DNA from 3 places in the Thermoanaerobacter sp. RKWS2 genome. Region 2 is predicted to be linked to each of the others. Evidence: a T-box and tRNA genes for the amino acid it is inferred to sense, from the RefSeq annotation. Region 2 holds a T-box; the other regions hold tRNA genes.
What was found. A T-box is a leader RNA that pairs with one kind of tRNA and senses whether it is charged. The one in region 2 lies ahead of thrS (threonine--tRNA ligase), so its partner is inferred to be a tRNA-Thr.
Positions count from the first base shown of each region.

Region 1: it encodes a tRNA-Thr, which carries the amino acid that the T-box ahead of thrS (threonine--tRNA ligase) is inferred to sense. The anticodon was not compared.
Region 3: it encodes a tRNA-Thr, which carries the amino acid that the T-box ahead of thrS (threonine--tRNA ligase) is inferred to sense. The anticodon was not compared.

Region 1 covers NZ_CP110888.1:2,343,341-2,347,631, reverse strand. The annotation lists gene OEI98_RS12465 (Mini-ribonuclease 3) at 1-295, shown strand, start outside; gene rlmB (23S rRNA (guanosine(2251)-2'-O)-methyltransferase RlmB) at 305-1,048, shown strand; gene OEI98_RS12455 (NYN domain-containing protein) at 1,048-1,554, shown strand; gene sigH (RNA polymerase sporulation sigma factor SigH) at 1,636-2,280, shown strand; tRNA gene OEI98_RS12445 (tRNA-Thr) at 2,342-2,417, shown strand; gene tuf (elongation factor Tu) at 2,549-3,751, shown strand; gene rpmG (50S ribosomal protein L33) at 3,936-4,085, shown strand; gene secE (preprotein translocase subunit SecE) at 4,115-4,291, shown strand, end outside.
Region 2 covers NZ_CP110888.1:1,806,930-1,811,220, reverse strand. The annotation lists gene ytxC (putative sporulation protein YtxC) at 1-721, shown strand, start outside; gene OEI98_RS09585 (DUF445 domain-containing protein) at 804-1,403, shown strand; T-box leader at 1,456-1,647, shown strand; gene thrS (threonine--tRNA ligase) at 1,701-3,605, shown strand; gene OEI98_RS09575 (MFS transporter) at 3,703-4,291, shown strand, end outside.
Region 3 covers NZ_CP110888.1:2,765,542-2,769,832, reverse strand. The annotation lists gene OEI98_RS14590 (NAD(P)/FAD-dependent oxidoreductase) at 1-272, shown strand, start outside; gene OEI98_RS14585 (adenylosuccinate synthase) at 288-1,568, shown strand; tRNA gene OEI98_RS14580 (tRNA-Thr) at 1,677-1,752, shown strand; gene OEI98_RS14575 (SHOCT domain-containing protein) at 2,078-2,266, shown strand; gene OEI98_RS14570 (SHOCT domain-containing protein) at 2,298-2,582, shown strand; gene OEI98_RS14565 (FTR1 family iron permease) at 3,571-4,287, opposite strand.

The sequences.
Region 1 (4,291 bases), 540 kb from region 2:
AGCAAAAGAAAATCGGTCTGTTAATTTTTTGCACAAAGAGACAGTTAAGTATGTAAAAGCTAAATCTCAGGCAGAATCTGTAAAAAGAATTTATGATTTTCTCACAGAAGAGGAAAAAGACGTAGTTAGAAGAGGAAGAAATGTAAAGTCTAATACTATGCCTAAAGGAGTAGAAGTACAGGCCTATAGGTATGCTACGGGATTTGAAGCTTTGCTAGGTTATTTATATCTTGCAGGAGAATTTGAAAGATTAAAAAACATTCTTGAGCTTTCTGTACAAGTTATTGAAGAATAGGTGATGATTATGGAAGAGCAGAATGTAATTCTTGGTAGAAATCCAGTAATCGAAGCTATAAAAAGTGGGAAGAAAATTGAAAAAATATACGTTTCTAAAACAGCAGGAGGAAATATTTCAAAGATAATAAATCTTGCCAAAGAAGCAGGTATTGTAGTTTCTACTACTGATAATGATATTTTAAGTAAATTAGCCGGTAGTCAAAATCACCAAGGGGTCGTGGCTGTAGGTGCTGTATATAAATACTTCGATGTAGATGACCTTTTGGAATATGCTGAACAAAGGAAAGAAAAGCCTTTTTTGTTGATATTAGATGAGATAACAGACCCTCACAATTTGGGTGCGATTATAAGAAGCGCAGAGGCTTTTGGAGTCCATGGGATAATAATTCCAAAAAGGCGGGCTGTAGGAGTAAATGCTACTGTTGTAAAAACTTCTGCCGGAGCAGTAGAACATATGAGAATAGCAAAAGTATCAAATATTAACAATACAATACGAGGTTTAAAAGAAAGAGGCTTATGGATTGTTGGAACAGATGTAAATGCGGGAAAAAGTTTTGAAGAGCTGGATTATGATTTTCCTCTTGCTATTGTAATTGGCAGTGAAGGAAAAGGGGTTTCTAAATTGGTTTTGCAAAATTGCGATTTTGTGGTTAAGATACCGATGAAAGGTAAAATAAATTCTTTAAATGCTTCTGTAGCAGCCTCCATTTTGATTTATCAGGTAGTATCAAAAAGAAAAGGTAAGGCGTGATGTCCTTGTACATGTTGGTAGACGGCTATAATGTAATAAACAACTGGCAGATACTAAAAGAAGAAGCGCAAAAAAATTTGGAAGATGCGCGGGACAAGTTAATAGATATGTTGGCTGATTTTAAAGGATATTCGGGGATAAATATAATATTAGTTTTTGATGCAATGTATGTAAAAGGAAGTCTAGAAAAACATGAAGAAATCAATGGTATTGAGGTTGTTTACACAAAAGAAGGAGAATCGGCAGATCACTTTATAGAGTTAAAAGTAGTAGAATTAGCGAAAAAAGAACAGGTTGTTGTGGTAAGTTCCGATTGGACTGTGCAGCAGGTGGTTTTAGCTCATGGTGCAATAAGAATGTCTGCAAAAGAACTTTATGAAGAAATGAATAGATATATTGAAAGACATAAAAAAAGCTATGTGAATACAGTTTATAAAGACAATTTGGAAGAGCGACTTGATAATGAAATAGTAAAAAAACTGCGCAAAATGGCAGAAAACAGTTAAAATTAGCTTGACTACCTTTACCAATATAATGTATAATTATAACGTATAAAGTTGCCGGAATAATAAATGGGGGCGGTATTGGTGAAATCTGGGGCGCAGCAGGATTACTATCAACCATATGACCAAATGGAAGAGGAGGAGGTCGTTTTTAGAGCTCAAAAAGGAGACGAAGTTGCTTTAGAGTACCTTATTGAAAGGTATAAAAGTTTTGTAAAAGCAAAAGCTCGTGCCTATTTTTTAGTAGGTGCCGATAAGGAAGACATTATTCAAGAAGGAATGATAGGCCTTTATAAAGCAATTCGAGATTACAAAAGTGACAAGCTCACCTCTTTCAAAGCTTTTGCGGAATTATGTGTGACTCGTCAAATTATTACTGCAATTAAAACCGCAACAAGACAGAAACATATACCGCTTAATTCTTATGTTTCCCTCAATAAGCCCATCTTTGATGAAGAATCTGATAGGACTCTTATGGACGTTGTTTCTACCCAATGCATTGCCGACCCTGAAGAGTTAATAATAAGCAAAGAGGAATACGTTAACATTGAGAGCAAGATGGAAGAATTATTGAGTGGATTAGAGTGGGAGGTCTTGGTATCATATTTGGATGGTAAATCATATCAAGAAATTGCTGAAGATTTAAACAGGCATGTTAAATCTATAGACAATGCTTTACAGCGTGTAAAAAGAAAATTAGAAAGATATCTTGAAATGAGAAACAGCTAACTATTGACATTTAGAAGACTTTATAGTAAAATCAAAAATCGGAGTCGTGATATTCCCTTTTGCCCACGTAGCTCAGTAGGCAGAGCGTCGCCTTGGTAAGGCGGAGGTCACCGGTTCGATCCCGGTCGCGGGCTCCAATTTTGTTATTGATGTTTTTTTATCATAGAAGTTGTGCTTTTTAATCCTATTAATGTATAAAGGGTTACTTTTATGACACAATTTTAAGAAACACCAGGACAAGTTTATTGAAGTAAAGGAGGAAAAGAGGATGGCGAAGCAAAAATTTGAGAGGAAGAAGCCCCACGTAAACGTAGGGACGATAGGTCACGTAGACCATGGTAAGACGACGTTGACAGCAGCGATAACGATGGTATTATCGAAGGCAGGAATGGCAGAGGCGAAGGGATATGACGAGATAGACAAGGCGCCGGAGGAGAGAGCAAGGGGAATAACGATAAACACGACTCACGTAGAATATGAGACAGAGAAGAGGCACTATGCGCACGTAGACTGTCCAGGTCATGCTGACTATGTAAAGAACATGATAACAGGGGCAGCACAGATGGACGGGGCGATATTAGTAGTATCAGCAGCAGACGGACCGATGCCACAGACGAGGGAACACATATTATTGGCGAGGCAGGTAGGAGTGCCATATATAGTAGTATTTTTAAACAAGGCAGACATGGTAGACGATCCAGAATTAATAGAATTAGTAGAGATGGAAGTAAGGGAATTATTGAATGAATATGAGTTTCCGGGGGATGACACACCGATAGTAGTAGGGTCAGCACTTAAGGCATTAGAGTGTGGATGTGGTAAGAGAGAGTGCGAATGGTGCGGGAAGATATGGCAGTTAATGGATGTAGTAGACGAATATATACCGACACCGGAGAGAGACATAGACAAGCCATTCTTAATGCCAGTAGAGGACGTATTTACGATAACAGGAAGAGGAACTGTTGCGACAGGGAGAGTAGAGAGAGGGAAGGTAAAGGTAGGAGACGAAGTAGAGATAATAGGATTGACGACGGAATCAAGGAAGACAGTAGTAACAGGGGTAGAGATGTTCAGGAAGACACTGGATGAGGCGCAAGCAGGAGACAACATAGGAGTATTATTAAGAGGAGTACAGAGGGACGAAGTAGAGAGAGGGCAAGTATTAGCGAAGCCAGGGACGATAAAGCCGCACACGAAATTTGAGGCACAAGTTTACGTATTGACGAAGGAAGAAGGAGGAAGGCACACACCATTTTTCAATGGATACAGGCCACAATTTTACTTTAGGACGACAGACGTTACAGGTGTAATAAACTTGCCGGATGGAGTAGAGATGGTAATGCCAGGGGACCACGTAACGATAAAAGTAGAGTTAATAACACCGATAGCGATGGAAGAAGGTTTGAAGTTTGCTATAAGAGAAGGCGGCCGTACAGTAGGTGCTGGCGTCGTGTCAGCTATCATAGAATAAAGAGAAGCCGGGTTCAAACCTGGCTTCTTTTGAGTTAAATCAATGCTTTAGCAAACTGTGCAAAATGTCAACTAATGAGCTACCTACAAATCTTTGACACAGACTTTTTGTTTTTGGTGATTGACAAGAAGTTATATTTATGATAAATTTGACTAAGCAGTCGAATCACCGGGAGGTGTAATAATTGAGAGTAAAAATTACATTGGCATGTACTGAGTGTAAGAATAGAAACTATCATACAACAAAAAATAAGAAGAATGACCCTGATAGGTTAGAATTAATGAAATACTGCAAATTCTGCAAAAAGCATACCTTGCATAGAGAGACTAAGTAGTTTTTAAAACTTTAAGAGGATGTGAGGAAATGGCCGGTGAAGGAAGAAAAATTGTCAAGTTTTTCAAAGATGTAAGGGCAGAAATGAAAAAGGTGACATGGCCAAGCAGAGAAACTATGATAACTTATACGGAAATTGTATTAATAGTAGTAGCTCTTTTTACAGTATTCATTTTTTTGATTGACTCAGTTTTTAGTTATCTATTA
Region 2 (4,291 bases):
ACAAGGCTTTAGCAATGTTGCGAGAATAAGAAATTATATAGCGGAAGCTATTTCAGATATAATTGTTAACCAAATTGACAAACGGATAATAAAAAAATTAATCAATAAATATTACCATTATTTTTCAGAAGATGAAAAGGAGGAAATAGAAAAAATCGCTTACAATATTTTAGAAGATGATGTGAATAAAGAGACATTTAAATTAGCAAAAAAAGAGCAAATTTTTGTATTGGTAAGAGATTTTTTAAAAGAGAGTGATTATATAGACTTAGAAGGGTTTGTGAACTTTAGACTGAGGGATTTTATTGGTGAACTTAGCGAAGTAACAGATAAGGCTGTTGATGAATTTTTAATGAAAAAAGAGTACAATGAGTTTATAGGTTTACTTAAATACTTCGTCGAATTACAGGATTCAAAAGTTGAAATATTGAATATCATTGTCGATAAAAATGGCAAATTTAAACTTTATGATGAAAATGACAAACCAATATCTAATGATTTTATTAATGAAATAGTTGCTGAATTAAAAGATGGTGTTATAAGTGATGAAGATGCTTTGATAAGCACGCTTATAACCATTGCTCCTAAAAAAATATTTTTTCATTCTATTAACAATATGAGAGATAATGAAATTCTAGAGACGGTTAAAAAAGTTTTTAATGACAAAGTAGAAATTTGCTATGGTTGTGAATTGTGTTCAAAGATTAAATGTGAAAAATAGCCCAGCTTAAGGCTGGGTTTTAAAATTCGTCAAAATCTGATATTATTATATTTGTGATTTTTTAAAATTTAGAGGTGGTGGAATGCAATTTTTAACAAGGATGCTATTTTTAGCTTTTGTAGGAGCAGCTATTGGATGGCTTACGAATTTTGTCGCCGTTAAAATGCTATTTAAGCCTTTGAAACCTGTAAAAATTTTCGGTATTACGTTACAAGGACTTATCCCTAAAAGAAAATATGAAATTGCTAAATCAATAGGTGAAATTGTGGAAAGGGAATTGTTATCTTTTAATGATTTATGGGACAGGCTTTTAACAGAAGAAAATCGCAAGTTTCTATTATCGAATTTGGACTTAAAAGTTAAAGAAGTTACAGAAAATAAACTTCCTTCTTTTCTTCCCAAGGCTATAAAAGAGATGATATCAAACTACATTGGTGATATTATAAATAGAGAAGTAGAAGTATTTTTAAATTCTCCTTCTAATGAAGTGGTAGAGATTATTTCAAAAAAACTTAAAATATCAGAAATTGTAGAGGAAAAAATAAAAAGCTTCAAATTAGAAAAATTGGAGGAGGTGGTGATAAAAATTGCTCACAGTGAACTTTATATGATAGAGATTATGGGGGGAGTTTTAGGGTTTCTAATAGGAGTATTGCAAGCAATTGTGATACAATTTTTATAAATTATTATTGACAAATGTCCGAGAGGAAGATATAATGATTAAAAAATTAAATATTAAAGCAATGAGGGGGAAAGTAGATATTTAAAGAACATCACAGAGATTGAATGACATAGGCTGAGATCATTCAAATGTTCTGAATATCGAAGACCACCCCGGAGCTGCGGATGATGAATCCGAACGGTTATTCCGATATAATACCAGAGTATAAAAAAGAGTGGAACCGCAGATAACCTCTGCCTCTTTACGGGGTAAGAGGTTTTTTATTTAAGAGAAAAATTTTACAAAGGAGGTAATTGAATGATTATAACATTAAAGGATGGCACACAAAGAGAATTTGAAAAGGGTATGACAGTTTATGAAATAGCTAAAAGTATAAGTGAAAGGTTAGCAAAAGAAGCCGTCGGTGGAAAATTTAATGGCAAAGTGGTGGAACTTAATACAAAAATTGAGGAGGACGGAAAATTAGAAATTTTGACTTTTGATGATGAAGAAGGGAAAAAGATTTATTGGCACACTTCTTCCCATATTTTAGCACAGGCTGTAAAAAGGCTTTTTAAAGATGTGAAATTGGCAATTGGTCCGGCTATAGACAATGGTTTTTATTATGACTTTGATACAGAAAGGCCTTTTACCACAGAAGACTTTGAAGCTATAGAACAGGAAATGAATAGAATTATAAAAGAAGATTATAAGTTGGAAAGGTTTGTCCTTCCAAAAGATGAAGCGATAAAATTGATGAAAGAAAAAGATGAACCTTATAAAGTGGAGCTAATTGAAGAAATACCAGAAGGAGAGGAAATTTCTTTTTACAAGCAAGGAGAATTTACTGACCTTTGTGCTGGGCCCCATCTTATGTCAACAGGCATGGTAAAAACTATTAAATTGTTGTCAGTTGCTGGAGCCTACTGGAAAGGCGACGAAAAAAATAAAATGCTTCAAAGAATATATGGAATAAGCTTTCCCAAAAAAAGCATGTTAGATCAATATTTACATATGTTAGAGGAAGCTAAAAAGAGAGACCATAGAAAATTAGGGAAAGAGTTAGATTTGTTTAGTATCCACCCTGAAGGACCTGGTTTTCCTTTTTTCCATCCTAAGGGAATGATTATAAGAAACATTTTAGAAGATTTTTGGCGAAAAGAACATATAAAGCATGGTTATCAGGAAATAAAAACTCCCATAATTTTGAATGAAGAATTATGGCGTAGGTCAGGACACTGGGACCACTATAAAGAGAATATGTATTTCACTGAAATAGACGGAGAGACTTATGCAATAAAGCCTATGAATTGCCCTGGAGCAATGCTTGTTTACAAGTCTACAATGCACAGTTACAGGGATTTGCCTTTGAGACTTTGTGAATTGGGTTTAGTGCATAGACATGAACTCTCAGGAGTTTTGCATGGGCTTATGAGAGTAAGAAGTTTTACTCAGGATGATGCTCACTTGTTTATGACTCCTGAGCAGGTTGAAGATGAAATTTTAGGGGTTATAAATTTAGTGGATTATTTCTATAAAATTTTTGGCTTTGAGTATTTTGTTGAATTGTCTACACGTCCTGAAAATTCTATGGGGTCTGATGAAGACTGGGAATTGGCTACAAATGCTTTGATTTCTGCTTTAAATCGCGTGAATTTACCATATAAAGTTAATGAGGGGGATGGTGCATTTTACGGACCCAAAATAGATTTTCATTTAAAAGACAGCATAGGTCGTACATGGCAATGTGGAACTATCCAATTGGATTTCCAGATGCCTGAAAGGTTTGAACTGGAGTATATAGGCCCAGATGGAGAAAAACACAGACCTATAATGTTGCACAGGGTAATTTACGGAAGTATAGAAAGATTTATTGGAATTCTTACTGAACATTTTGCAGGGGCTTTCCCAACTTGGCTGGCGCCAGTACAAGTTAGAGTTTTGCCTATATCTGATAAACACTATGCTTATGCCCAACATGTATACGGGCGTCTGTTGGAAAATGACATAAGAGCTGAATTAGACGACAGGAATGAAAAAATAGGATACAAAATACGAGAGGCACAACTTCAAAAGATTCCTTACATGCTGATTGTAGGGGATAAAGAAGTGGAACAAGGAACAGTATCTTTAAGGTCAAGAAAAGAAGGGGACTTAGGCGCTATTTCCTTAAATGAGTTTATAGAAAAAATTCTTAAAGAAATCGCCACAAAAGCTTTATAAAATCAAAATGCTCCTTTAAAGGGGCATTTTGATTTATTGAAAGAATTTAAAAAACGTGGTAATCTAAAATTAAAATATTAATTTTGAGGGAAGAGGTATGAAAAAGGACGCAGAAGTTTACAAATATTTAAGACATAACATAAAAATGAATATGATAAATGGTCTTGCATGGGCTATAGGCTTTAATATGGTCAACCCTTTTATTGGCATATATGCTATAAAATTAGGAGCAAATGACTTTCAAGTGTCTCTTTTAAATTCTTTACCTGCCCTTATGGTGGTAATTGGAGTTATTCCTGTAACATATTTGATTAATAAATTAAAAGAGGTTCACAAATTTTCTTATATTGTACTTTATATCGCAAGAACTTTTTATTTTTTACTTGCTCTTGCTCCGTTTTTTAATAAAGAGCTCCAACCGTGGGTGGTAGTCGTGTTGGTGGGAGTAATGAATTTACCTTCTATGACAGTTGGCATGTGTTGGCAATCATTTATGAGTGAATTAATTCCTCCAGAATATAGAAGTAAAGTTTTCGCTGACAGAAATTTTTGGACGACAATTGTGGCAACAATTACAGTTTTGGTAACAGGATGGTTGCTTGATAAAATAGTTTTCCCTATTAATTATCAAGTAATATTTACTGTTGCATTTATTTTCGGATTAATAGAATCTTATTATTTTTCAA
Region 3 (4,291 bases), 960 kb from region 2:
GCTTGGTGTTACCTTATAGATTTTTGCAGTCAATAATTGAGATGTTGCAAGCTTTGGACAAAGTATCTCCAGGGGTATATTCTAAACATACACTTTTATACGGTGTTGAGGTAAAGTTTTATTCCTCACGAGTAAAGCTTACTGACAAATTTGAAACGCAAATTCAAAATCTATTTGCGGCGGGAGATGGAGCAGGCATTACACGGGGACTGGCACAAGCCTCTGTATCTGGCGTTGTAGTTGCAAGAGAAATTCTAACGAGAGTTAAATAGGGAAGGAGAATAATTATGTCAACATTAGTTATAGTTGGTACCCAATGGGGAGATGAAGGGAAAGGGAAAATTACTGATTATCTTGCGGAAAAGGCAGATGTAGTCGTAAGATACCAAGGAGGAAATAATGCTGGTCATACAGTTGAAAAAGGAGGAGTGCAGTATAAACTTCATTTAATTCCCTCTGGAATATTATATCCTGATAAAATTTGTATAATAGGAAATGGAGTGGTAATTGACCCAGCTTCTTTGATTGAGGAAATAGAAAATTTAGAAAAACAAGGGGTTAGTATAGAGAATTTAAAAATAAGCGATAGAGCCCATATTGTATTTCCTTATCATATAAGACAAGACGAACTTGAAGAACTAGCAAAAGGAAAAAATGACTTGGGTACTACGAGAAAAGGCATAGGTCCTTGCTATATGGATAAGTCAGAAAGGATAGGAATAAGAGTATGCGACCTTATAAAGCCAAAGGTTTTAGAGGAAAAGCTTAAAAGAAATATAGAAAAGAAAAATAAACTTTTTAGAGATTTGTATGGTGTAGAAGGCTTTGATTTTGATGAAATGTATAAAAAATATTTAGAGTATGCTGAAAAAATAAAACCCTTTGTTACTGATACAACAGTGCTTTTATACGATTTAATTAAAAGTGGCAAAAAAGTTTTATTTGAAGGAGCACAGGGGACACTTCTTGATTTAGATTTGGGTACCTATCCTTATGTTACTGCGTCTCATCCCATAGCAGGAGGAGTGACAGTAGGAGCAGGAATAGGACCTACAATGATTGATGAAGTAATAGGTGTAGTAAAAGCATATACTACAAGGGTTGGTAAAGGGCCTTTTCCCACAGAGCTTTTTGATGAAAATGGAGATTTCTTAAGAGAAAAAGGTCATGAATATGGGACTACTACAGGAAGACCGAGACGATGTGGTTGGCTGGATGCTGTTATTCTTAAATACTCTGTAAGAGTGTCTGGTATAACTCATTTTGCTCTTACCAAATTAGATACTTTGACAGGGCTTAAAAAAATAAAAATATGCACAGGTTATAGATTTAAGGGAGAAATAATAACAGATTTTCCTGCAAGCCTTGAGGATTTGGCTCAATGTGAACCTGTATATGAAGAATTTGACGGGTGGGAAGAAGATATACAAGGAGCAAAAACTTTTGACGACTTACCTTATAATGCTCAAAAATATATAAAAAGAATTGAAGAATTGATAGGTATTAAAGCAGCAATAATCTCTGTAGGACCTGAAAGAAATCAGACTATTGTTTTAAGGGATTTTTGATAAAGTGATTAAGGCTCTTTTACAAAAATTTTATAAAAAAGCTTGACATATACTGTTGCTCTAAGTATAATATATAAATGTCAGGACAATTGGATAGCTAATAAAGGTGCTGGCGTAGCTCAATAGGCAGAGCAGCTGACTTGTAATCAGCAGGTTGAAGGTTCAAGTCCTTTCGCCAGCTCCATTTTTTTTGTCAAAAAGTCAAGGTTTTTAAGTACCTTGCTTTTTTATTTTAGTGTTGGTGACAACAAAATGACAACATCTTATCTTTACCGTTTATAAATAACTTACTTAGTTTTTCAGCTGCTTCTTTCTGCATTTCGGGAAGTACATGCGAATAATGTATTAAGAGTCATTTTTACGTCTGAATGCCCAAGACCTTTGCCAGTTCATGAAGAAAAACGTACTTTTATATTTATTTTCTCTTCATATTTTCTTCAAAAGTAAGTTTTAAAATAAAGGTAAAGCAAGTTAACAATTTTTCGATAAATAGAAAGGAGTTGAAAAGTATGTGTCTTATATTAATCTTGGCAATTGGCTTTTATTTGTACAAAACAGGTGACCTGCAAAGAATGATTAATAATTTACATGAAAACAAAAATTACCAAACAAACGAAGCAAAAAGAATACTCGATATACGCTTGGCTAAAGGCGAAATTACAGAAGAAGAATATAATAAATTAAAAAGTATTTTGTAAAATTTAAATATTTAGAGAGGAGGAGAAAACAATGTTTGGAGGATATATACCGGGTGGTTTAGGTCATTGTTTTGGAGGATATTATCCGTACGGTTATGGAACTTGGTTCGGTGGTGGACTTACCAATATATTGTTCTTAATTTTAATAGGTGTAGTAATTTACTTGCTAGTAAAACAGATTAGAAATGTTAACTTTTTTAAAAAACACGATACAGATCCTAATAATGAAGCATTAGAAATTGCCAAGTTAAGATACGTTCGAGGTGAAATTACTTCAGACGAATATACAGAAATAGTAAAAATGTTAAAAAAATAAGCTAAATAATTTGACATTATTTTTGCTTACATTGCTCCTATTGACATTTTATGACCTTAAAAGACGAGACCTTTACATAATATGTTTTATATATTATGTAAAGGTCCTAATTTATTTAGGTTGTTTGTCAAAAGTTAGGGTAAAGTATGTCCGTGTTAAGATTTTGTATGTAAGTTTTTAAAATATTTTAATTTGAATTGGCTTACCATCGGTTACATACTTTGCTTGTTCAGTTGTGGAATACATTTTATTTATAATAAAATCATTACTTATATGAGAAAACGGTAGAGTTTTAGACTCTTTACCAGCTTAATAAATGAAAATTAATGGTATTATATTTCCTTTAAGTTAGATTGCTTCGAGTAACTTTCGCTTTCCCCCTTTCTTTGTATTTCTTTCGGAAATGCTACAAGAGGCCGTTTTAGACCTTAGCGTCGCAGAAAACGGCGTCTTTGAGATGGTACAGTTTCTATCTTCTACGCATACTCTAAAAGGCTAAGAGAAATAAACGAAGAAGAAGTTTACCAGGTAGAAAATGAAATCAGTTTATGAGAGCAGTAGCTTTCGCTTATACATTAATTAATTCAAATTGCCAGTAACAAATATTAACATATTTTGGCGGTAATGCTCTTAAAAAGCGAAAAAAATTTTTAATCAGGCTGTAATAATTTGAGAAAAAATATTTTTATGCCCTTAAAAAATACCATCATAATTGAAAATCTTTGGAGATCTAATTTGAGAATTAACAATGCATTATATCCCTTCTTTCTCTAGACAAGGTTTCAGTACATTGATGATCTGTTTCTCATCATCAACTACCCGGATGTTTCTTTTATTTTCCATCTTACTATCGCCACAATTTAATGCTATTTTGTATCGCAAATAGGTATATATTCACATAAAATTACGTATTAGGTGGTTCCTTTCGAACTATTCATAAACATTTTACCTACAATCAATATATAAGCACTATACGCAATGACCTGCATTAAAGACGGAGTGCTTTCGTATCCAATAAACGCTGCAGTAACTTACCTAACAAACTTTCATCTGGAATTAACCATTCTAGGCTCCATACTTTTTCAATTATTGGAGGTATTATTCCTAATTCTCCTAATGCATGAATTGCATGAGATGTTAAACCTGCTGCAATGAATATCAAAAGCCAGCCAGTTATCATAAAGAATTTCCTTAAATTCAATTTTATTGTTGTTTTGTATAATAATACAGATATTATTGCAGCTATAAATAACCCTGTAAATGATCCTAATAATAAACCTTCACCTTTTAAGGCGGTTAAGAATAGTGCCGTTTCTATCCCTTCTCTTATCACTGTTACAAATGCTAATATCGTTATGCCCCATACCTGATTATTTGACAAAGCTTCATCAACCTTTGCTTGAAGCTCACCTTTGATGTTCTTGCTCTGCTTTTGCATCCAGACAACCATATATGAAAGGATAATAATGGCTATCGCTGCAACAACTATTTCAAATAATTCAGCACTTTCGCCTTCAAAACTAATTTTTAAAGCCTGGAATATAAACGAAATAACAACACTCAAAACTATAGCACCAATAGCACCTAGCCATACGTGTTTAAAGTACTTTTTTTGGTTGATTTTTGTAAGGTATCCTAATAGTATACCTATGACTAAAAAAGCCTCGAGTCCTTCGCGGATTGTAATTAATATACCTGCTAACATAAAA